3 regions of the Shewanella indica genome follow, and region 1 is predicted to be linked to each of the others. Evidence: predicted binding sites of a transcription regulator. Region 1 holds the regulator's gene; each other region holds the start of a gene.
What was found. Region 1 encodes LexA, which represses DNA repair genes until DNA is damaged. Its sites were predicted from a motif close to TACTGTATNNNNATACAGTA; they were not measured.

Region 1 (7,948 bases):
CCGGGGTTTTCAGTAAGGGCCAGCCTGCGCTGAATCCAGGCCAGAGCACTTCGTTGGTCATGGCATTGTTGGATGCACCACCCAACCAAGGCACTGCCACCATACGGGCATAGAAGAGGGCGCCGAAAAAGGCCGCAAAGAACATCACCTCAGAGAAGATGAACCAACTCATTCCCTGCCGAAATGACCTGTCCATCTGTGGCGAATAGAGACCACTCATGGATTCATGGATCACGTTTCTGAACCAGCCAATCAGCATGAACAGAATGACAGCAATTCCTGTCAGCAGTACGTAGCTGCCGTGGCCACCGTCAGACTTGAGCTGGGATACATAAGTACCGGCACCATAGGCGATAAGAAAAAGCCCCAATGCGCCGACAATCGGCCAGGCGCTTTGAGCCGGAACATAATAGTGTTCATGTTTACTGGTCATTTCGCTGCTCCTTGCTCCAGGGCATCGGATATCTGTCTATCCGTGATGTCATAGAGGGTGTAAGAGAGGGTCAGAGTGCTGATGGAGTCCGGCAGGTCCGGATCCACGTAAAACACCAGCGGCAGCTCGGCACTGGCATCGGCAGCCAGCGGCTGCTGATTGAAACAGAAGCACTCGGTTTTATTGAAGTAGGCGGCGCCTTGTCCCGGTGAAACGGAAGGGATCGCCTGACCTATCTTGTATTGGTGTGACAGGTTGCGGGCCAGAAAGCGGGTATGGGTCAACTGGCCGGGATGCACCTTGATACGGGTCACTTCCGGCTTGAACTCCCACGGCATTCCCTTGGCCACCTGAGAGATAAACTCCACAGTGACCAAGCGGCTGTTATCCACTTGGGCACTATAAGTGGCGGCGCTGGTGTTGGTCTTGCCATTGATCCCCAACTGCTGACAAAGCACGTCATAGAGCGGCACCAGGGCAAAGCCGAAGCCGAACATGGCTACGGCGCCAAGTAGCAGCAGGCGTACCAGTTTACGGTTGTCGGGGCGGGAGTCTGCCATATCACTTAATCTCCGGCGGAGTGCTGAAGGTGTGATAAGGCGCCGGACTTGGGAGTGTCCACTCAAGTCCTTGGGCACCTTCCCAAGGTTTGGCCGGAGCCTGGGCGCCGCCGCGAATACACTTGATCACCAGTACCAGAAATATCAGCTGTGACAGGCCAAAGGCAAAACCGCCTATGGAGACAATCTGATTGACATCGGCAAACTGCACCGAGTAGTCGGGGATGCGTCTGGGCATACCGGCCAGTCCGAGGAAATGCATCGGGAAGAACAACACATTGACCGAAATGACCGAGCACCAGAAATGCCACTTGGCCAAGGTCTCGCTGTACATATGCCCGGTCCACTTGGGTAGCCAGTAATAGGCGGCGGCCATGATGGAGAAGATGGCACCGGTGACCAGCACATAATGAAAATGGGCAACCACAAAGTAAGTGTCATGGTATTGGAAGTCGGCTGGGGTGATTGCCAACATCAGGCCGGAGAAGCCGCCTATGGTGAAGAGAATAATAAAGGCACAGGCGAACATCATAGGGGCTTCAAAGCTGATGGATCCCCGCCACATGGTGGCAACCCAGTTGAATACCTTGACCCCGGTTGGCACGGCAATCAGCATGGTGCAGTACATAAAGAAGAGTTCGGCAAAGACAGGCATACCTGTGGTGAACATGTGGTGTGCCCACACCAGGAAGGAGAGGATCGCGATGCTGGCAGTGGCGTAGACCATTGAGGCGTAGCCAAACAAAGGTTTGCGACTGAATGCCGGAATGATGGCCGAGATGATGCCGAATGACGGCAAGATCATTATGTACACCTCGGGGTGGCCGAAGAACCAGAAAATATGCTGGAACATCACAGGATCTCCGCCGCCGGCGGCATCGAAGAAGCTGGTGCCGAAGAATTTGTCTGTGAGTACCATGGTCACAGCCCCGGCCAATACCGGCATAACGGCTATCAGAAGGAAGGCGGTGATAAGCCAGGTCCAGACGAACAGGGGCAGCTTCATCCAGTTCATGCCAGGTGCGCGCAGATTCACTATGGTGACTATCACGTTGATCGCCCCCATGATTGAGCTTATCCCCATGATATGTATTGAAAAAACAAACAAGGCTGTGCTGTCTGCGCTATAAGTTGTCGACAATGGCGCATAGAAGGTCCAGCCAAAATTGGGGCCGCCGCCTTCCATAAACAATGAGCTAAGCAGGATTAAGAAGGCGAAGGGTAAAATCCAAAAGCTCCAGTTGTTCATCCTCGGCAGCGCCATATCCGGCGCACCTATCATCATGGGGATCAACCAGTTGGCCAGGCCGGTAAAGGCCGGCATCACGGCACCAAAAACCATGATAAGACCGTGTACTGTGGTCATTTGGTTAAAGAAATTGGGCTCGACCAGTTGCAAACCGGGCTGGAATAATTCAGCACGGATCACCATGGCCATGGCGCCCCCGATTAGGAACATGATGAAGCTGAACCAGAGATAGAGTGTGCCTATATCTTTATGGTTGGTGGTCAGCAACCAGCGCATGATCCCCTTGGGGGCGTGATGATGCTGGTGTTCCTGTTCAGTGACTTCCTGAACACCGGCTTTCGCATCTTGACTGAATGAGTTCATCTTCTTCCCCTACTGCCCGTGGTTATTGACGTCGGCGGCTTGCACTGTGTCGCCTGTGTTATTGCCCCAGGCATTGCGCTCATAGGTCACCACAGCGGCCAGTTCCTTGGCGGTAATCTGTTTGCCGAAGGCTTGCATGGCGGTGCCTGTCTTGCCATGGATCACTATGTCCAGATGGGCTGCTATTGGACCTATAGCAATAGCACTGCCCTTGAGCGCCGGGAACACCCCTTGAAGTCCGGCGCCGTTTGGCTGATGACAGGCGGCGCAGCGCGCCATATAGATCTGTTCGCCAAGCGCCATGGCTTCATCATGGCTCATGGTCTCACTGAGGGCCGCCTGAGCTTCTTCGGCGGCCGTAGCCGCGGCTTGTTTCTGCTTTGCCATCCAGGCGTCGAACTCATCTTCTGCCAGTACCTGCACCACAATCGGCATAAAGCCGTGGTCTTTACCGCAAAGCTCGGCACATTGGCCGCGGTAGATCCCCGGCTTGTCCACCCGGGTCCAGGCTTCGTTGATAAAACCGGGATTGGCGTCTTTTTTGACGGCAAAGGCGGGCACCCACCAGGAGTGGATCACATCATCTGAGGTCATCAGGAATCGGACTTTACGATTGATGGGCAATACCAACGGCTTGTCGACTTCAAGCAGGTAGTGCTCGCCCTTGGCTTCCTGGCCTTCTATCTGGGACCTCGGCGTTGCCAATATGCTGAAGAAGTCGATGTCTTCGCCGAAATAGCTGTAGTGCCATTTCCATTGCGAGCCGGTGATCTTGACCGTCAGGTCGGCATCACTGGGATCCTCCATGGCAATCAGCGTCTTGGTTGCGGGGATTGCCATCAGGATAAGGATTAAGAAGGGGATAAGCGTCCAGGCAATTTCTACCTTGGTACTTTCATGGAATTGGGACGCGACTGCCCCTTTGGATTTTCTATGGTTGATCATGGCGTAGATCATCACGCCGAATACGACCAAACCTATGGCGCAGCAGATATAAAGAATGATCATGTGCAGGTGATACACCTTGCCACTGATCTCAGTTACCCCTTGAGTCATATTCAAGGGCATATCTGCCTGAGCACCTGGAGACAACAAGCTGACGCACAACAAGGTCAGCAAAACACACAGCCATTGCTTCACAAGACATCTCCTCTGTCAATTGCATTCGCAACTACAAAGAAGAGTCACACAGTAAGTCTTTGCTCTATGCAAACTCTTCAGTTCCCAAAAAAGCAACGATGACTTCAAAGTGCGGCGGCGGTTTCACTTAGATCTAGGTATACAGGTGGTAACCACTGTTGCACTTACCGCTGAATATACTCAGCATTTCCGGCGACGGCCTTACTCGCTATAAAGCGAAATGGGACGTTCAACCTACGACGAATTGCATGGAGATAACACAATCGTTGTTCTTACATTACTTGTAGATTAAATATTGATCAAGATCACGATATTTTCTAACTGTATGAAAGAAAAGCGTCTGTTAATCTAGAGGTGAATTCTGCGTGAGGGGCTGACCAGCGCGGCTTTGCGTCGATTTACAAGGAAAGGTATTGCACCCAAAAGGCACAGAATAAAGGCCATCCCAGGAATGGCCTTTATTCATACAATTAATGGATGGAGCGGGTAAGTTCGTTGAGGCGGTTATCCATCTCTTTCGCCTGCCGTCCTGTTTCCAGCACTATTCCCATGGCTCTGGCGTTACGGGCAACCAGCTGCAATCGACGGTTATCACGGGCATCCAGGCTGTTTATCCAACTGATCACTGCACTGGAGGTGCCGTTGGTCAAGGCTCTTTCCGTTGCCCACAGGGCTTCGATTTCATCCTTGGTGCGCACCAAGAGAACTCTATCCATTCTGACACCGGCCCTTGCTAAGGTTTCCTTGTAACCTATGTTGGCAGGGGCGTTAATCAAGACTATCCAGCGTCCCTGTTGACTCAATTGCGCCAATTGAGGGCAGAGGCGTAATAATTCCTGACGTCCCTGGCTATGGCTGGCCAAGCTGGAGATGCCGGTATGTTGCCAAGGCTGATTGCCGGCAATACTGGTGTCTGTCCACAGGCCTGGGTGTCTTGGGGCGTTGCCCGTCATTATGCTCATAGCCAGTCTCCATTGCGTATTATGCCTACCGCCAGTCCTTCAATGGTCAATGGCTGGAAAGTCAGGTCGACTTTGATTGGGGAGTAAGCCTCGTTCTCGGCATGTAGATAAACCACATTACCTTTCTTTTCAAAACGCTTCACTGTTACATCGTCTTCAACCCTGGCCACCACGACTTGACCGTTACGGGCTTCTTGTACCTTGTGAACCGCCAGGAGATCACCTTCGAGAATGCCTATGTTCTTCATGCTGTCGCCGCGTACCCGCAGTAGGAAGTCGGCGCAGGGATGGAACATGCCAGGGTCGACCTGGTAATACTGCTCAACATGCTCCTGTGCCAGTATGGGTTCCCCGGCAGCGACCTGGCCTATTAAGGGCAGACCTGCTTCTGACTCCGCTTGTTCATCATGTGACAAGCGAATACCACGAGAGGTGCCTGGCATGATCTCAATACAGCCTTTCTTTGCCAGTGCCTTGAGGTGTTCCTCTGCGGCATTGGCACTCTTGAAGCCTAACCGGGTAGCAATTTCAGCCCGGGTTGGCGGCATGCCGGTGTCGGCTATATTGCGTTTAATCAATTCCAGAATCTGTGCCTGGCGCGGTGTCAGTGGTCTCATGGTGATTCCTGTTTTTTCATACAGTACCTGTCAGTATATACAGTATTTTGATCAGCGCAAGTATTAACCAAAATTGAAACGTTTAGGGGAGGGTAAATGTTTTAACCTGTGGCAGATTTGGACAGTCAGGCTTACGAATTATGTGGAGTTCAAGGAATTTGCCAGAGGAGCTGCCGGGACCGGTTCGCACCTTCCCTAGCTAAGATTCAGGAAGTTCTGGTATTCTATTGGGCTATTGATTGTGGCTCAGACACTGAAAAACATGTCCAAACAAGATTCATTCTGGTTTAAATCACTTCGCTGGCTCCAAAGCAAGCTGGTGCATACCACTGTGGTGCCTCAGGATCCTTTCGCCGATTTGAACCTGGATCTCGCCAAGCCGATGGCCTACGTGATGAAGACGGAGTCTGTCAGTGATATCGCGGCGTTGGCGGAAGTCACCCGTAAGTTTGGTTTGCCTTGCCCTTATGAGACGCTCAAGGTTGATGATATTACCGTTCCCAGAGTCGTCTGCCTGGAAGGTGCAAAGCCCCTGTTCGGCAAGCGCAAGGGCAATAAACCTTTTCTCAGCTGTTTCACCTCTTTGCTTCATTTGCATCAGACCAATCCACAACTGGATATTCAATTGGTGCCGGTGAGTCTCTATTGGGGCCGAACTCCGGGTAAGGAAGATGACAGCATGCGCGCCGCCGTATTTGAGCGGGAAAACCCCACTTGGTTGCGCAAGTTTCTAATGATCTTGTTCCTGGGGCGAGACAACTTTGTGCAGTTTTCCAATGCGGTCTCGCTGCGGCTGATGGCCGATGAACATGGAACCGATAAAGCTATTGCCCATAAGTTGGCGCGAGTGGCCAGGGTACATTTCCGCCGTCAGCGTAAGGTGATGACCGGGCCATTACTGCCCAACCGTCAAGCGCTGTTTAATGAACTGTTGCGTTCAGAAACCCTTAAAAAGGCTATAAAAGAGGAAGCCGCAGCCAAGAAGATCCCCGAGGCCAGGGCCAGGGAAATGGCGGAGGAATATCTCGATGAGATTGCTGCCCACTATTCAGACAGCCTGGTGCGTATTGCCCAGCGGATCCTCACCTGGTTATGGAACAAGCTCTACAAGGGGATCAACATCAAGGGCGCCGAGCAGATACGCCAGCTGCATCATGATGGACATGAGATAGTTTATGTACCTTGCCATCGCAGTCATATGGATTATTTGCTGCTCTCCTATATTCTCTATTTTCAGGGTATGGTTCCGCCTCATATCGCCGCCGGTATCAACCTGAACTTCTGGCCTGCCGGGCCTATATTCCGCCGTGGTGGTGCCTTCTTTATCCGCCGCAGTTTCAACGGTAATAAACTCTATACTGCAGTGTTCCGTGAGTATCTGGATCAGCTGTTTGCCAAAGGCTATTCGGTTGAGTACTTCACCGAAGGTGGCCGCTCCCGTACCGGGCGGTTGTTGTCGCCCAAGACTGGGATGCTGGCGATGACGGTCAACTCTGTGTTGCGGGGTATTGAGCGACCAGTGACTTTGGTGCCTGTGTACCTGGGCTATGACCACGTTATGGAAGTGGCCACTTATCACAAAGAACTCAGCGGCAAGAAGAAGCAAAAAGAATCTGTCTGGCAAGTGGTTGGCGCCTTGCGTAAGTTGGGTAATTTTGGTCAGGGTTATGTAAACTTTGGTGAGCCCGTGACGCTGCAGAATTTCCTCAGTGAGGCGGCACCTAACTGGCGCGAAGAGGTGGCAGCCGATCCCGAGCAGAAACCCAGCTGGTTGACTCCGGCTGTCAATACTCTAGCCAATCGGGTGATGACTCATATCAACGATGCTGCTGCTGCCAGCGCAGTGACCCTCACCAGCTTGGTACTATTGTCCTCAGAGCAGAATGCGCTGGAACGAAACCAGTTGGAACGTCAGTTGGACTTGTATTTGGATCTGCTCAAGGAAGTGCCTTACACCCAGTACATCTCGGTGGCCGAAGGTGACGGTAAGCAATTGCTGCAACAAGGTCTGGAGCTGAATAAGTTTACGGTTCAGGAAGATGAACTGGGCGATATCATCTCAATCGACGAGTCGATTGCGGTAACCATGACTTACTATCGCAACAACATCATTCACCTATTTATGGTGCCTTCTTTGCTGGCCAGCTGCCTGGTGCGTCAAGAGCAGTGCTGCCGATCTCGGATGCAAGCGGTGCTTGAGGATTTCTATCCTTTGCTGCAGGCCGAGCTGTTTATGGGTAAGGCCGATGTCAGAGCCTATGCCGATCAACTGCTGGATCGTTTCATTGCCAAAGGTTTGGTGGCCGAAGAAGTCAATGGCTTCCGAGTGCTGGAAGCCGGGATCAATCCGCTGGCGTTGCTGGCCGAAACCATGAGCGAAACCCTTCAACGTTACGCCATCATCTTTAACTTGCTGGCCGCGCACCCGGGTATTGAGCGTGGCGATTTGGAGCGCGAAAGCCACAAGTTGGCCAGTCGTCTTGGCGCGCTGCATGGGATTACTGCCCCTGAATTTTACGACAAGAAACTCTACGGCATCTTGAGTATCAAGCTCAAAGAGCTTGGGTATCTCACCAAGGAAGATACCCGCCATGATATAGAGCGAACCCGGGATTATGCCAACC
Region 2 (7,948 bases), 1.7 Mb from region 1:
TAACGTCAAGCTTTCCAGCGCACTGGCATCGACTGTGTTTACCCCGGATAACATCAATACCAGATGTTGGGTTTTAGGATACTGTTGCAAATATTCCATTATCTGATCTTCCAGATAACGAGCATTGGCAAAATATAAGCTTTCGTCAATCCGCAGGCTGAGTACCGTTTTACTTTGGATTACATTAAAACGAAGAATGTTGCGAAAATGTTGGCTTCCCTCGATTAAACCAACCACTGCAATATGTGGCCGACTGGTGCGCCATAGAAATAGCGCTAGAGATGTAGCCAGTCCCGCTAATACGCCAATCTCAACATTAAATGCCAGTACACCGATAATGGTGAGAAACATGGCGATGGCATCACTCTTGGCACTTTTCCAGGTATGGATAATGGCTTGCACATCAATCAGTGCCGATACAGCAACGATAATAGTTGCCGCTAACACCGCATGTGGCAAATAGGTAAACAGCGGGGTGAAGTAAAGTACGGTAATGCCGATTCCAATTGCGGTAAATGTCCCCGCCATTGGCGTTTCAGCGCCAGCATCATAATTAACGACTGAGCGCGACAGACCACCTGTAACTGGAAATCCCCCATTAATAGCTGATGCGATGTTGGCACCACTTAAGGCAATCAGCTCCTGATTCGGCTCAATTCTCTGGCGACGTTTCGCCGCTAATGTCTGCCCAACTGAAGCTGACTCGACGAAACCGATAACACTCAGCAGAATTGAGGCTGGAAGCAGGTCTCCGATTAGTGCGAGGTCGAGCGAAGGCAGTGAAAAGCTAGGCAAACCGCTTGGGATCTGGCCAACTACGCTGACGCCTTTTTTGTCCAGATCAAATAGGGCTACTAGCACAATACTCAATATCATCACTATCACAGGAGCCAGTTTGATTGCATGACCTGCCAGTTCTGATGAAAGTCCTAGTTTGATTAAATTGGGTTTGAGGCTTTTGCGTGCATAGATAAGGGCAATCAAACTGAATGCCCCAATCATCAGGGTATAGAGATTAGTTTGGGGTAACGCAAGAATCAGATTAGCCACGCGCTGCAGCACATTTTCCCCATGCAGTGGCAAGCCAAAAATATGTTTAAGCTGGCCAATAGAGATAAGAATACCAGAAGCAGTCATAAAGCCAGAAAGCACCGGATGGCTTAAAAATGTGGTCAGAAATCCCAGTCTTAGTACCGACATCAGCAATAGCACGATACCGGAAAGAAATGCCAAGGTTGCAGCGGCGGTGATATAACCCTGGCTACCAGTTTCAAACAGTGGAGCAATGGCCTCTGCGGTCATTAGCGAGATCACCGCTACCGGGCCCACGGCCAGTGTTTTACTGGTGCCAAGCATAGTATAAACAATCAGCGGCAGGATACTGGCGTACAGACCAACAACGGGGGGCAGACCAGCAACCATCGCGTATGCAAGGCTTTGTGGGATAAGCATCAAAGTCACGATAATAGCAGCTAAGCCATCTTTCGTGGCGTCATGACGCGAATAATCAGGCAACCAAGATGATATCGGCAACCATTCCAACCAAGAATTTTTCATGCTTTGGCTATCCTAAGCAATGTGTGAATTCGGTTAATCGGGTTGCTTAACCCAACTAAGATCAAAACCCATTTTGGTAGCTTGGGCAATACGTCGATCAAATGAACCCAATTCGGTGCAGCTCATCGACCAGAGTGCGCTGCAACGTGTTCCCGTGCGACAGAAAGCCAAAATAGGTTTAGGGGCGTGCATAAAGAACTGACCAAACTGCTTTCCCTGATCCTGAGTAATATTTCCGGAAATAACCGGCAGGTGAAAATAGGTCATCCCCTGTTCTTTAGCCAGTCGTTCAATTTCTCTATTCAGGGGCTGATCATTTTCTTCCCCATCTGGACGGTTATTGATGATCGACTTAAATCCCATTGATGCCAGACGTGGTATGTCGCTGGGTAAAATTTGTGGTGAAACGGTAATTGATTCCGTTAAATAGATTGGTATTAGCATAATCGCAACTCAGTTTCAGACTTTATTCAATGGTATTTTCAGATAGCGCACACCATTATCTTCTTCCGGTGGTAACTCTCCGGCACGCATATTGACCTGAACCGAAGGCAAAATCAGGGTTGGCATATTCAGTGTGGCATCACGTCCTCTGCGCATCTCAACAAATTGCTGCTCAGAAATATTCTGTTTGACGTGAATATTGTATAGGCGTTCATCACCAATCGTAGTTTCAAACAGGTACTCTTCGCGATTTGGTGCTTTGTAGTCATGACACATAAAGACGCGTGTTTCATCAGGCAGAGCGAACAATTTCTGAATTGAGCGATAGAGGGTTGCTGCATCTCCTCCGGGGAAATCGCAACGGGCGGTGCCGTAATCGGGCATAAATAAAGTGTCGCCAACAAATACGCAGTTACCAATCACATAAGCCATACAGGCAGGAGTGTGGCCCGGAGTATGAATTGCGTGCGCTTCAATATTACCAAGAGTAAAAGTCTCTTTATCGGCAAACAAATGATCAAACTGACTGCCGTCCATCGCGAAATCACTACCGGCATTAAATAGCTTGCCGAACGTATCTTGTATCACAGTGATTTTTTCACCAATACCCAGTTCGCCACCAAGTTTCTGCTTGATATAGGGGGCCGCACTTAGATGATCAGCATGAACATGAGTTTCAAGGATCCACTCGACCTTTAAGCCACTTTTCGTTACAAACTCAATCAGTTTATCTGCTGTTTCGTAAGAAGTCCTGCCTGAAGCGGGGTCGTAGTCTAGTACCGAATCGATAACGGCACATTGCTGGCTGTTTGGATCTACGACTACATAGCTGTAGGTGAATGTTTTCGGATCGAAAAATTCGTAAACGCTGGGGGTCATATTTCCTCCTTGATTCCATAAAAGATGATTAACGTCACGTGGGCCGGATAGCATCCGTTTACATAGCAACTCGCATGGTTTGCGGATTACAGCTTTTTTACTGAAGCACCAGTCAACCTAGTTATAACCTTGAACTTTAAGTACTTCGGCTTCTTGAGTGATTGCCGGTGGTGGAACAATCACTTCATTGCCTGGGATCCAGCTTTCTGGAGTTGCACATACGTTTGCATCGCTAGTTTGTAGTGCTTCAGCTAGACCTAAAATTTCTGCCACAGAACGGCCATTGCTCATTGGGTAGTAAAGCATTGCGCGGAGTACGCCTTCAGGGTCGATAACAAAAGTGGCACGAACCGCAGAAGTATTACTCGCACCTGGCTGAACCATGCCGTAAGCACCAGCGATTTTTATATTTAGGTCAGCAATAATCGGGAAGTTAATTTCAACACCCAAGTTATCTTTAATGCTACGAGCCCATGCGATGTGTGCATGAATACCTTCGATAGACAGCCCCATCGGTTCACAATTAAGAGCTGTAAAATCTGCACTTGCCTGAGTAAACGCCATAAATTCAGTGGTACATACCGGGGTAAAGTCTGCCGGATCAGAGAAAAGAACCAACCATTTACCTTTGGAGTCTTCCAGGCTAAGCGTACCCTGGGTGGTTTTTGCGGTGAAAGGCGGAGCTGCTTCATTTAGACCTGGCATCGCAACTACAGTTGTCTGTTCAGTCATATAGCGTTTCTTACTTGCATCAGGATTTTGTCAATAAGATTTTTCTAATAGATATACTATAATAGCATTCGCTACTAAGTACAAATAGAAATTCTCAATTAGTCCGAGAGGGTATAGCGATTAGGGAAGCAGGAATTCAGATAATAAGCACCGGAACAAAAGTGCGTTAAACAGCGCGGCTTCAAACCAAGAACTACGGCTCCGGAGTTACCATAGGGAAGCATATGAAGGATAATTTGCAGCCTAAAGCTGACTTGGCTAAAATTACTGTAATTTTATCCAGTAATACTGTTCAGTGACAGTCAAAGGACGCAGTGGATGATCCTCTATATCGCCGAAAAGCCCAGCCTTGGGCGCGCCATCGCCGAGGTGCTCCCTAAACCCCATCGCAAACATGAGGGCTATATCGAGCTTGGTAATGGTGATTGTGTTTCCTGGTGTATAGGTCATCTGCTGGAGCAAGTTGAGCCGGATGCCTACGATCCCGCCTACAAGTCCTGGCAGTTGGAGCATCTGCCTATTGTCCCGTCCGATTGGCAGGTTAAACCCAAAGCCAGCAGTCGCGGGCAACTTAGTGTCTTGCGTAAATTGGTCAAGCAGGCCAGTGAGTTGGTCAATGCCGGCGATCCGGATCGGGAAGGACAGTTGTTGGTAGATGAAGTGATTGCTCACCTTGGGGTCAAGGGCGATAAGCTGGCGGCGGTCAAACGCTTGTTGATAAGCGACCTCAACCCGCAGGCGGTAAAACGCGCCCTGGGACAGATGCGCAGCAACCGCGAGTTTGTGCCATTGTCGACTTCGGCACTGGCACGCAGCCGAGCAGATTGGCTCTACGGCATGAATATGACCCGTGCCTATACCCTGCAGGGGCGCAAGGTGGGCTATCAGGGCGTGCTTTCGGTCGGTCGGGTGCAAACTCCTGTGCTTGGTTTGGTTGTCCGGCGCGATCAGGAAATCACCGCCTTTGTGCCCAAACCTTTTTATGAAGTGCTGGCCCATTTAAGCACTCAAGAGGGCAGCTGTTTCAGCGCCCGCTGGCAGCCCAGTGAGGCCTGTCAACCTTGGATGGATGAGGAGGGGCGGGTGCTCTCCCGCGGTTTGGCAATGAATGTAGTCGGCAGGATCACCGGCCAACCCGGCCGGGTAGATGAGCTGGAGCGCAAGCAAAGACACCAGGCGCCGCCTTTGCTCTATAGTCTATCGGCGCTGCAGATTGATTGTGCCAAACGCTTCGGCATGAGCGCCAAAGAGGTGCTGGATACGGCGCAGTCTCTGTATGAACGGCATAAATTGATAACCTATCCGCGATCCGATAGCCGCCATTTGCCCAAGGCGCAGTTACAGCTGGCCCCGGTAGTCTTGAATGCTATTACCCAAGGGGCAGCAGAGCTGCTGCAAGGCTGTGAAGCCCCCAATCCCGCCCTTAAGTCCAAGGCCTGGAACGATGCCAAGGTAGATGCCCATCATGCAATAGTGCCTACGGAAAAGACGGCTAACCTCGGTGTGTTGTCACAGCGTGAGCGTCAGGTGTATTTGCAGATTGCCCGTCAGTATTTGGCGCAGTTTTACCCCAATTATGAATACCTTGAAACCCGCGTTGTGATCGACATTGCCGGAGGTTGCTTCGTGGCTAAGGCCAAACAGCCATTAAAACAGGGTTGGAAGCAATTGTTTGGCAAACAAAAAGCCGACGATGAAGCGGAAGATATTCAAACTGTTTTGCCTGAGCTGACTCAGGGGCAGATGCTGGATTGCCTCAAGGGTGAATTAGTGGAGAAGATGACCCAGGCGCCCAAGCATTTTACCGATGCCACACTGCTGGCGGCGATGACAGGCATAAGCCGCTATGTGAAAGACACTGAGATCCGCAAAATTCTCAAGGAAACCGATGGGCTGGGGACAGAAGCAACCCGCGCCGGGATCATTGAACTCTTGTTTAAACGTGGCTTTTTGAAACGTCAGGGCAAGAGTATTTTGGCTACCGAGGCCGGCAGCGGGCTTATTCAAAGCCTGCCCGAAGTGGCCACCACGCCGGATATGACGGCGCTGTGGGAAAGTAGCCTGGATGCGATTTGTCGCCGTGAACTTAAATATCAGGCTTTTATGCAGCCCTTGACGGCTAAATTGGGCGAGCTTATTGAGCAGGCCAAGGCACAACTGCCTACGGCCTTGAGCGGCGTGAAAAGTACAGGCTTCAAAGGACGTAAACGTCGCAGTGGCGCTTATGCCGCTAAGGCCGGTGCCTCCAAGGGCGCAAGCATCAAGAAGGGCACTGGCGTTAAGACCGGCACCGCCAAGCGCAGCTATCGCTCAGCGACCAAGAGCAAAACCAAAGCCCAGTCTGCAACTTCCTGAGGACTGGCGGTTATTTCAAGCGTCGGTATTGGTTGGACAGGGGATGGTACTCGTATCCCAGCGCCCTGAGCTTATGCTCGAGCAGGGTAGGTGACAGGTCAAGCTCGTAATAAAGTGCATCTTTGTCCGGGCAACTTAGCCTCAGTTTCTCATTGACTATGCCCAACAGTATTTCGGCGGGCAGATGTTGCAGGCTTTCCATATTCCCTCCAAGTGTCAGCTATTGACTGCACCATAATGCAATAGAGTTGGCTTGGGTTGCAAATCTCACCTGAGTGTATTTAAAGTTTTAAAAAAATCAACATCTTAATAAAGTAATTTTATTTTCTGTTCCAGGCGGTTTTATCAATCTTTTTACCGGTTCCTGCTAGATCAAATATTCGCAAACACTTTAACTAAATTCAATATAATTGTTTAAAAATCAATCTGTTAATGTTTGTTATCAAGGTATTTGATTCTGCCCTTGTCGATACGCATGCATTCCTTTTGCTGCAGAAACAGTTCGCTTGTTACAACGATATTTAATTCTTCTCACGGCATTTAACGCTTTCCAATCACGATATTTCACGATTTGTCGATCCAGCGCAGGAAACCAGGGGCTGGAATTGGCTTTTTTACAGCTGGCACGCAAACTGCAGCCCTCGAGTAACACATATAAATATGTCTAATAAATCAGCGTATTAAACGCGTTTTACTTATAAAAGGGTAATGAATATGAACAAGAAGATCCTGGCACTTGTGATCCCGGCTATGCTGGCGAGTGGCGCTTCCCAGGCTGTGGAGCTGTATAAAGATCAGACCAACAGTGTAAACATGATCGGCTGGCTGGGTTTTGCTGCCTTCAATGATGGTCATGAAACCTCTGTTATCGATAATTTCTCTCGCGTAGGTTTCCGTTTTGATCGTCAGGAACGCAATGGCTGGCGCGCCTTTGCCCACACTGAGTGGGGCATCAACATGGTGACCAGTGATGACGGCCTGATCTACACCCAAGGCCAGGGCGGTGGTCAGATGCGTGCCGAGAAGAACAGTGACTTCTTGTTCAACCGCTTGGGTTATGTGGGTATGGCTCACGACAAGTGGGGGACTCTGACTTTCGGTAAGCAGTGGGGGGCATATTATGATGTGGCTTATACCACAGATATCCTGGATGCCTTCACTGGTTGGTCTGTGGGTGCCTACACCTTTGGTGACGGCGGCCTGACTGGTGCCGGTCGCGCCGATGCTGCCTTCCAGTATCGCAACACCTTCTTCGGTAAATTGCATATCGCCCTGCAGTACGCTTCCAAGCAAAATGACGATGTTGCCCTGTTTGACGAAAACGGCGTGGCGCTCAATGATGGCTCTGAGCTGAGCTTTGACTCCAGCTATGGTGCCAGCGTGACTTACTATGTAACCGATAAGTTCAAGGTGTTGGCCGGTTTCAACCGTGGTGACTTTGAAGGCAACCTGGCCGGTGTCGCCGTTGATGATACCAACCAGATCGTCGGTATCGGTGCCCAGTACGGCAGCTTCTACCAGTATGCTCCAGGCCGCGAAGCAGATGGTCTGTACGTTGGCTTCAACGCTCACAAGAGCAAGCAAAACGAACTGGTTGGTGGCAACCTGTACGATTCTACCGGTGGAGAATTCATCGTTGCTTACCAGTATGACAACGGCTTTGTTCCTTCATTCCTGTTGAGCTATCAGGATCTGGATACTGATGCCAACACCGCCATCCAAGGCGACTGGACCCGCCAATTTGCAGTTCTGGGTCTGCACTACCGTTACAGCCGTGACACTGTGATGTATGCCGAAGCCAAGATTGACTTCAGCAGCATGGATGACAAGTCCTGGGAAGATCTGCAGGACAACAACTATGCGGTAGGTATCCGTTACTTCTTCTAAGGGGCTCCCAGTATTTCCCTGCACAGGCCACCTTAGGGTGGCCTTTTTTTCACTTTTGTTGCCTTGATTCGAAAGGAGAACAAGCGAAACTATG
Region 3 (7,948 bases), 370 kb from region 1:
TTTTTGTACTCTTTGAATGCGCACATCGCGCTCGCCGGGCCAGAATCTCAGCACAGGTAAAATGGTCAAGGAGCTCAGCAGGCCGCCGAGGCCGAAGGCGATATAACAGCTGATACCCGCAAGCCAACGGGGAAAATAGCCGATGCCGGTCGCCGGGGTTGTCATAGTGGCTCCCGGGAAGGTTCCAGCTGCCAATGCCACTGGGCCAGCTGCCCCTGAATTGCCGTGCCGTTTGCCAGTGCCTGCAGCAGGGCGCCGAAGCCCAGCGACTGCCCGGCGCCGGTCTGCTGGCTCAGGGTAACTCGGGCTATGCCGGTAACATCGGCCGGGGCCAGTTGCAGAGACAAGGCCAGCGGCAGTTCCATCTCTTGGGTAAATTCATCATAGACGGGCGGCACAGGATCATCGCCGAACACCAATAGCAGAGGGCTGGGGTCCTCGGCCAACTGGGCCCAGGCTTCCAACATGGCTTGGGAGAGGGTATCTGTGCCCGCCGCCACTGAAGTGGAAGCGCCAGTATTACCCGTGACTATGCCAAACAGACCGCTGGCGGTGTTGTGAACCGATTGGCTGAAACCCATGGGAGAGAGTGGCTGCCTGGCAATAATATCCTGCAGCAGTTCTATGGTGCGATTGAGTTCGCCATGGCGCGAGGCAAATACGCTGCGGCATTGGCTGGGAGCTTCGGCCTGGAAAGCGGCTTCCAGCATCATCTTGCTCAGGCGGCTGAAACGGCGCCGCTGCATGGCGGCAACCTGAGGTAACTTGGGGGCGAGGCGATCGCTGTCATCAAGGGCGCAGTTGCTGCTCTGCCACTGTTGCCAATCTTGCTGCTGTTGATACTCCGGAGACCAGGCTCCCCAGGAGAGAATACTGAACGCTAGTTGCACTGCTTTGCCTCTGACACAGATCTTTGTTGCTATCCCTTACGGGTCGTGAGGGAGTGAATCTGTCGGGTCGGAATGCGACCGCCGTACCGATTGCCTTTCCCCTCTGAAACACCGGTACAAAGGGCTGTATTCTACACTGAAAGTACGGGTTTTAAGAAGGGGTTTAGGTTACAGCTAAAGATCAGTTACAACTTTTCACTAACAAGGGAATCGCCCGGCGACTGCCGGGTGATTCAAATGCTGCTCAGTTGTTCAACTGGCTTTGCAGTCGCCGCAGTGCCGTTTTGATTTTGCGAGTGTTGTCGGGCCCCATACGTACCAGCATTTTCTGCGCGTTGGGCAGGGCTTCCAGCTTGGGATCGACAAACTTGTAGTTCACACTGATGGCATACAGCTCGATAGGATCTTCTATTACAGGGGTAGCCAACAGCACCTTGATGGCTTGTTGCATCCGCTCATCGAATTTGAGGTTGGGATAACCCAGCTCATCGAATGCCTGCTCCAGCAGCGGCGACAATTGACGATAGGTGTTGAGCAGCTGCTCGTCGTTGAGCCCGGTGAGGAAGTCAGCGTAAAGGTCGTATCTGTGGTAGCTATCCGGATCCAGATAAGTCTTGTTGGCAATTTCAGATACAGTGAAGGTGTCGCTCGGGCCTTTCATCGGACTGGTTTTACGAGCCAGTTCACCTTGGGCCAGATTATCGACAAACACCACGAACTGGCGTACCAGATCTTGTTCAACCAGCAGTGGCTCTATCTTCATACCATCGGCCATGGCCACGGCCTTTTCATGAACATACTCATCACTTTCGGCCAGTGAAGGCAGGGGTTGTTCCGGCTCGACTTCGGGCTGAACCACTTCAGGTTCAGGCTCGGGCATGGTTTCAGGTTCAGGCACCTGAACCTGGGTTGGCAGCGGTTCGCTGGGCGCGGGTTCAGGGAGTTCAACCTGGGTGGGTTCTGCTGTTTGCTGCGGCTCTTGTTCGCCGCTGAAATAGTAGTAGGCTCCTCCTGCAATCAGCAATACCAACACTAGCAGGATGATAACAATGCCACTGTTGCCAGAGGACTTTTCCTGCGGCGCGATTCTATCTTCTTGATTGACTTGCATTGGATTTCCTTTCATTGATACCTGTGAGGCAGCGCTTCTCCCATTCTGCAAATATTGGCCATCTTGTCCAGCTTTCGGCCATTTAGCAGCAAGATTTATTTGTGAAATATTGCCAGTAGAGCAGATCCTGTGGTGGCTGACTTGAACCCCGGCTGAACTCTCGGCAATTTTGTGACGTTTTTAGCGCACTAGGCCTGAACATATTGCTGCCGGTCGCCCAGCCAGCGCTGAATGATGGCATCGACATTCTCCGGTGCCTGGCTCATCACATGACGGGCCAGTTTCTGGATGTGGGGAATAAGCGCCTGATCCCTGACCAAATCGGCCACTTTCATATCGGCTATACCTGTCTGGCGGGTGCCCAGCACCTCACCCGGGCCGCGGATCTCCAGATCTTTTTGGGCAATCACAAAGCCGTCGTTGCTCTGACGCAATACCCCAAGCCGTTTGGTAGCCGTGTGTGACAGCGGTGCCTTGTACAGCAGGACGCAGTGGCTGGCCACGGCGCCGCGACCGACCCGGCCGCGCAACTGGTGCAACTGCGCCAGCCCCAGCCGTTCCGGGTTCTCGATGATCATCAGACTGGCGTTGGGCACATCGACCCCCACTTCAATGACAGTGGTGGCCACCAACAACTTGAGCTCGCCGCGTTTGAAGCTGTCCATGACTTGTTGTTTTTCGGCGCTCTTCATACGGCCATGTACCAGGCCTATGCTCAGCTCCGGCAGGGCGGCACGCAGTTCTTCACAGGTGTCTTCGGCTGCCTGGCATTCGAGCACTTCGGATTCCTCGATAAGGGTGCAGACCCAGTAGGCCTGGCGACCGTCATTGAGCGCCGCCTGACGTACCCTGTCGATTACCTCCTGACGCCGACTGTCACTGATGGCCACTGTGGTGACCGGGGTACGCCCCGGCGGCAACTCGTCAATGATGGAGGTATCCAAATCCGCATAGGCTGTCATCGCCAGGGTGCGAGGAATAGGGGTCGCCGTCATGATCAACTGGTGGGGATGAAAACCCTGGCTGATGCCTTTCTCTCTCAGCCCCAGGCGCTGATGCACGCCGAATCTGTGTTGCTCATCTATGATGATCAACGCCAGCTTGTGAAACTGTACCTGCTCTTGAAAGATGGCGTGGGTGCCTATCACCATGTGGGCACTGCCGGAGGCGATATCCTCCAGCGACTGGGCTCTGGCTTTGCCTTTGAGCTTACCCGCCAGCCAACCGACCTTGAGCCCCAATGGCTCCAGCCATTGGCTGAAATTAATCGCATGTTGCTCGGCCAACAGCTCAGTGGGCGCCATCATGGCCACCTGATAACCGTTTTCTATCGCCTGCAGCGCCGCCATGGCGGCCACCAGGGTCTTGCCCGAGCCGACATCGCCCTGAACCAGGCGCATCATGGGTTGTGGCTTTTCAATATCACGGCCGATATCTGCCACCACTCGCTGCTGCGCCCCCGTAGGTTTAAAGGGTAAGGCGGCGAGGAAGGGATTGAGCAAAGCGCCGGTGGCGGGCAAAGGCACAGCTTTGTCATGATTGCTTCGCTCTCTGAGCTTGAGCATAGACAGGTTATGCGCCAGCAGTTCTTCCTGTACCAGGCGTTGCTGCGCCGGGTGTTGCCCCTGTTCCAAGCGATAGATATCGACATCTGCCGGGGGCCTATGCAGGGTGCGCACCGCCTGGGCCAGACTTTGCTGATTGGGGCGCAGCGCCTCGGGCAGCAACTCTTGCAGTCCATCGTCCTGCAACAGGCTTAGAGCCTGCTCGGTCAATTTCATCCAACTGGCCTGCTTGAGCCCTTCAGTGGTGGGATAGATGGGCGTCAGGGTGTCGTTGAGGTTGGGCGGTTCGTCGCCCTTGAGTATCTTGTAATCCGGATGAATGATCTCGGCCTGGTGGTTACCTCGGCGCACTTCGCCATAGGCTCTAATGGTTAGCCCTTGTTGCATGGCATTGCGCTGGGCGGCAGAGAAATTGAAGAACCTCAGGGTCATGGTGCCGCTGTCATCACGGACATTGCAGATCAACATGCGCTTGCGGCCATTGATGATCTGGCTGGATTGGATTTCGGCTTCTATGGTGCCGTAGCTGCCGGGTGTGAGGCTGGCTATGGGGTAGATGCGGGTTCTGTCTTCATAGCGCAGCGGCAGGTGGAACAGCAGATCCTGTACCGTGTTGATTCCGAGCTTGTGCAGTTTCTCAGCCATTTTAGCGGCTACGCCTTTAAGCTCGGTGATAGCAATAAGATCCAGTCTCTGCAAACCTTTAGCACCGGATTACTGTGAATTTATACATATACTATCAGAGAAATAGCCCTTGGCAATGCGTTGCTTTTATCGGCCGGGTAAAGTGTGGTGCAATGGCGGCAGGGCTTCTGCCTGGGTGGGCGGGTGTATGGCAAAAGCCCTGATATATTTGTGACGGATTAATCTGTCAGTGCCACCAGTTCAACAGGGTGACCAAGGGCTTTATCAGTAGCTGAACGCTGCCTATTACAAACAGCCAGGCGCCGATAAGGGTGTGAACGTCAGTGAGAAAAAAGAAGCTGCCCAGTAGAAAACAGAGCGCGACTATTAGGTCGCTTAGGGTATTGAACAAGGCGTGTTTGGGAAGAGGGGTGGCGGGGGCTTTGATATCTTGCTCGGCAAAATATCGCTGCTTACTGTCGATCATGGTTCCTTCTTGGTAGTTATGATTTGCCGCGATACCTTAACGCTGCTACCTTCCGAGTGCAAATCTAATTCCCTAATTATTTGTTTTAATGAGAATAAATATATCTACATAACCATAAGATTAAGTTAACAACTTGCATCTTGGATTCGGCAGGCTTGGCAAAAGAGTAGCGTAACTTAACGGCCCAGGCCTGAACCCTGGCTAACGGTTATTTCACCGTTAAAGCCTATCAGTTCGGCGAGTGTTTGTGCGTAGGCTCTGGCTTTGTCTGTGGCCTGCTTTTGAGGTTTGAACAGGCCAAAACCGAGTCGCTCACGCTCAGAAAAACAGAGTACCACGCTGACACTTATGAGCTCTTCGTCAGTCAGGTGTTCAAGCATGTGACTTCTGGATCTTTCGTTATAGGTATTGCGTTGCACCTTTATGCGGCAGAGTTGACTGAGAGGCTTGCTTTTCCCGCCCCGGAAGACGCAGCCTTGTTGCAGATCCAAAGTTACGGGTTTGAGCTGGCGGTAGAGGTTCAGGCCCATGATGATACCGCTGAGCCCCAGCACTATGGCTATGATGGCAGCCGTAAACCAAGTGTCCTGTCTGGCGGGGTCCAAGACGAGTACTCCCAGTATTCCGGCAAGCATCAATAATAGTCCCCAAAGCGCGTATTTCAGTTGCGTTTGCCTGCTGCGCCAGATGAGTTTCAACTTGCCCGGCTCAGCCTCGAGCTCTGTCATCAGCATATGCTGCTGATATTGGCAGAGCCTGGCCTGTTGTGGGTTTTTGGTCATAAAATGGTCGCCATGAAATCAGTAGTTTGTCGTAAAACTCAGTGCTCAAGCCAGTAGGCTCGAGTGAGCCGCTATCAGTTGCCAGCCGCTTGCCCTGTGCAGCCAAACCCGGGTAAAGCGAAAACGGCCGTTGGTCGGTGCTTTGGCATAGCTGCCTTGAATATTCACCTCCGCCGACACTATCGCAGTCCCCTGATGCAGTCGTATCTCTTCGGTTAGAGTGTCTATCCGAGTGATATTGAGCAGGCCTGAGCAGTGGGCATGCAGATCCTCTGCTTTGCCGAGCACTTGCCCCAGGTGATTGGTGAATATCAGCTGAGGCGACAACAGTCTATCCAGCAAATTGATATCCGAATTCAACATGGCGCTACGCAGTTGGCTTTCCAGTTGTTGAATCTCTGAGATGTGATTCATGGTTATTCCCAAGCCCTGATGAGTGACGGCAAAGAGGCAAGAAGGTTAAAAAATACTGACTTTGGCACACTTGCTGCAGTACCAGGAGTTCTGCCATTGGTTCAGTGCCGCGCGGTATTGCTGCATTGACTTTCGCCCTCCCAAGTAGTTTTTCCATAGCCAATCGGCGCTCAGGATCAGAGTAAAACTGGAGGCAAAAAAGCACAGCACTCCAAGCCAAAAACTGCTCCAGTTGCTGCCAGCCTGAAACCCCAGGTAGCCGCCCAATAGTAGCCCGGGGAAAGCCGCCAGAAATAGCACCAAGGGCTGAGGGTCAGATGGCGGCGAGCAGCGCTTGGCCAGTTTGGTTTGCAGTTGGGCGCTACCCTTGAGTTTTTGTTTTCCATGCACAGAAAAGGGCTGGTTGTTCCACACGGGTTTGGCCGAGGCGCTGACTGAAACTTCTGTTGTGTCTTCGGCATGAATGGCTTTGAAGTGTTTGATATTGTCTGAGCCGCAATGTCTGCAATGCATTGATTGTTCTCCTTAACTTGGATTAACCGGATCCCTGATGTTGCTCGTTCAAACAACTGCCTTTGAGTAACAAGTCTGAGCTGAACGCCGAGTCATGGTAAAGCTTTTAGCCTCTGGGTTGAACCCTGAGATGCCACGCTTGCGGTATATTTAAGTGAACCCGCATTAATGGATATAACAGTGAAATTTATCGGGCGTGTTGACCCTAAAAAAGCCAAGTCATTTTAGGGCTGGACAGCGCTTTACTTCCGATATTCGTAGAGCGGAACCGGTTTTTACCTGTTTTGGTAAGCCGACCTTGGTTTCTTAAACCCCTGCGATTGAGGCTCTGGGGCTCAGGATACAGGTCTCTGCGTAAGGTAAGGGAGTTATGTTTGTTTGAGCGCCTTTATCACCAGTGTCTTACTGATTTTTCCAAAGAGAAAAACATCCAACAACCGAGTAACTTACTCTCCGAAAAACTAACCTCAAGTTGTGAGCCCCTGCATAGTTAAATTGATTAACCTGAGTAGAATCCGCGCGCCAATAACATATGCGTAAACTCTATTTGGGGAGATATTGATGAAGTTGAGTAAAGTCGGTCTTGGGGTCACTGTGTTGATCTGCTCGCAACTGGCGGGTTGTATGGGGCAGATGGGGCTTTCAGGCATGTTGACCAAAGGCAATTTGAGTGCGGTGGATAACCGTTACGGCCGCGCCGGTTTGTACCTGTTGCTGGCGCCCGTCTATGGCATTACTGCCGCCGCCGATCTGTTTATTTTCAACAGTATTGAGTTTTGGACCGGCAAGAACCCTATTACCGGCAAGTCACCGGCCTTGGTAGATATGCCGGCCGATGCAGTGTTCAAGATCAATCATAAACTGGACAAGGATCTGACCACTGCCCCGGTAAAACTGAGCCGTGCCAGCATGTCAGCCATAGATGACAATACTTTGGCGATGACGCTGAGCTATGAAGATGGCACCGAGCAGGTAATGCTGGGGCGCAAGCAGGGGGAGATGGTGGACTTCTACCTGGATCAGCAATTCATTGCCAGTGTCAGCATAGCTGAAATGGAGAGTTATGTAGCGGCTCGCTCCTGAGCGCTTTTGGGCTGTTTTGGCCCTTAACTTGATGATATCCCGGGTTTTGATTATTCATTTTTGGTGTCAAAACCCGGGATTTTTTATGCTACTGCGGCTTGGCAATAAAGCTCTTCAGAAGCATTCAATTGTCAGTGGCGTACTCAGATTCAGGCGCTGGCGTGGGTGACCAGATAGCCCATATAGCCGCAGTAACCCAGCAATAATATGGCGCCTTCGCGGCGACCGATACGAAATCCGCTCCAGGCAAAGGGCAACACCAACAGTGCCAGGGTTAGCATCACGCTGAAGTCCAGGCTGCTGAAGCCGGCAGAGCTGATGGGGTGCACCAGGGCCGTGACCCCGAGGATCCCCAGCAGGTTAAACAGGTTGGAGCCAACCACATTACCTATGGCGATATCGCTCTGGCCCTTGAGTGCGGCCAAAATCGAGGTCACTAATTCCGGCATGCTGGTGCCTATGGCAATAATGGTCAGGCC

Region 2: a site for LexA is predicted at 3,878-3,897, ahead of SIL79_RS14080 (DNA topoisomerase III). Genes of this name have one in related genera too.
Region 3: a site for LexA is predicted at 4,282-4,301, ahead of recG (ATP-dependent DNA helicase RecG). Genes of this name have one in related genera too.

Annotation. Positions count from the first base shown of each region.
Region 1 is NZ_JAWXXR010000001.1:1,446,366-1,454,313, reverse strand. It holds gene SIL79_RS06765 (cytochrome c oxidase subunit 3) at 1-433, opposite strand, end outside; gene SIL79_RS06760 (cytochrome c oxidase assembly protein) at 430-993, opposite strand; gene ctaD (cytochrome c oxidase subunit I) at 995-2,605, opposite strand; partial or broken gene coxB (cytochrome c oxidase subunit II) at 2,624-3,745, opposite strand; gene SIL79_RS06745 (cell division inhibitor SulA) at 4,216-4,707, opposite strand; gene lexA (transcriptional repressor LexA) at 4,704-5,324, opposite strand; gene plsB (glycerol-3-phosphate 1-O-acyltransferase PlsB) at 5,587-7,948, shown strand, end outside.
Region 2 is NZ_JAWXXR010000001.1:3,139,690-3,147,637, forward strand. It holds gene SIL79_RS14060 (SulP family inorganic anion transporter) at 1-1,557, opposite strand, end outside; gene SIL79_RS14065 (TIGR01244 family sulfur transferase) at 1,591-2,001, opposite strand; gene SIL79_RS14070 (MBL fold metallo-hydrolase) at 2,017-2,880, opposite strand; gene SIL79_RS14075 (peroxiredoxin) at 2,998-3,612, opposite strand; gene SIL79_RS14080 (DNA topoisomerase III) at 3,931-5,967, shown strand; gene SIL79_RS14085 (DUF4250 domain-containing protein) at 5,978-6,169, opposite strand; gene SIL79_RS14090 (porin) at 6,682-7,854, shown strand; gene SIL79_RS14095 (nucleoside-specific channel-forming Tsx family protein) at 7,946-7,948, shown strand, end outside.
Region 3 is NZ_JAWXXR010000001.1:1,818,168-1,826,115, forward strand. It holds gene SIL79_RS08445 (lysophospholipid acyltransferase family protein) at 1-165, opposite strand, end outside; gene SIL79_RS08450 (beta-ketoacyl synthase chain length factor) at 162-890, opposite strand; gene SIL79_RS08455 (DUF3014 domain-containing protein) at 1,135-2,001, opposite strand; gene recG (ATP-dependent DNA helicase RecG) at 2,190-4,265, opposite strand; gene SIL79_RS08465 (YrhK family protein) at 4,438-4,677, opposite strand; gene SIL79_RS08470 (hypothetical protein) at 4,854-5,459, opposite strand; gene SIL79_RS08475 (nuclear transport factor 2 family protein) at 5,505-5,873, opposite strand; gene SIL79_RS08480 (hypothetical protein) at 5,919-6,386, opposite strand; gene SIL79_RS08485 (DUF3332 domain-containing protein) at 6,948-7,469, shown strand; gene SIL79_RS08490 (calcium/sodium antiporter) at 7,619-7,948, opposite strand, start outside.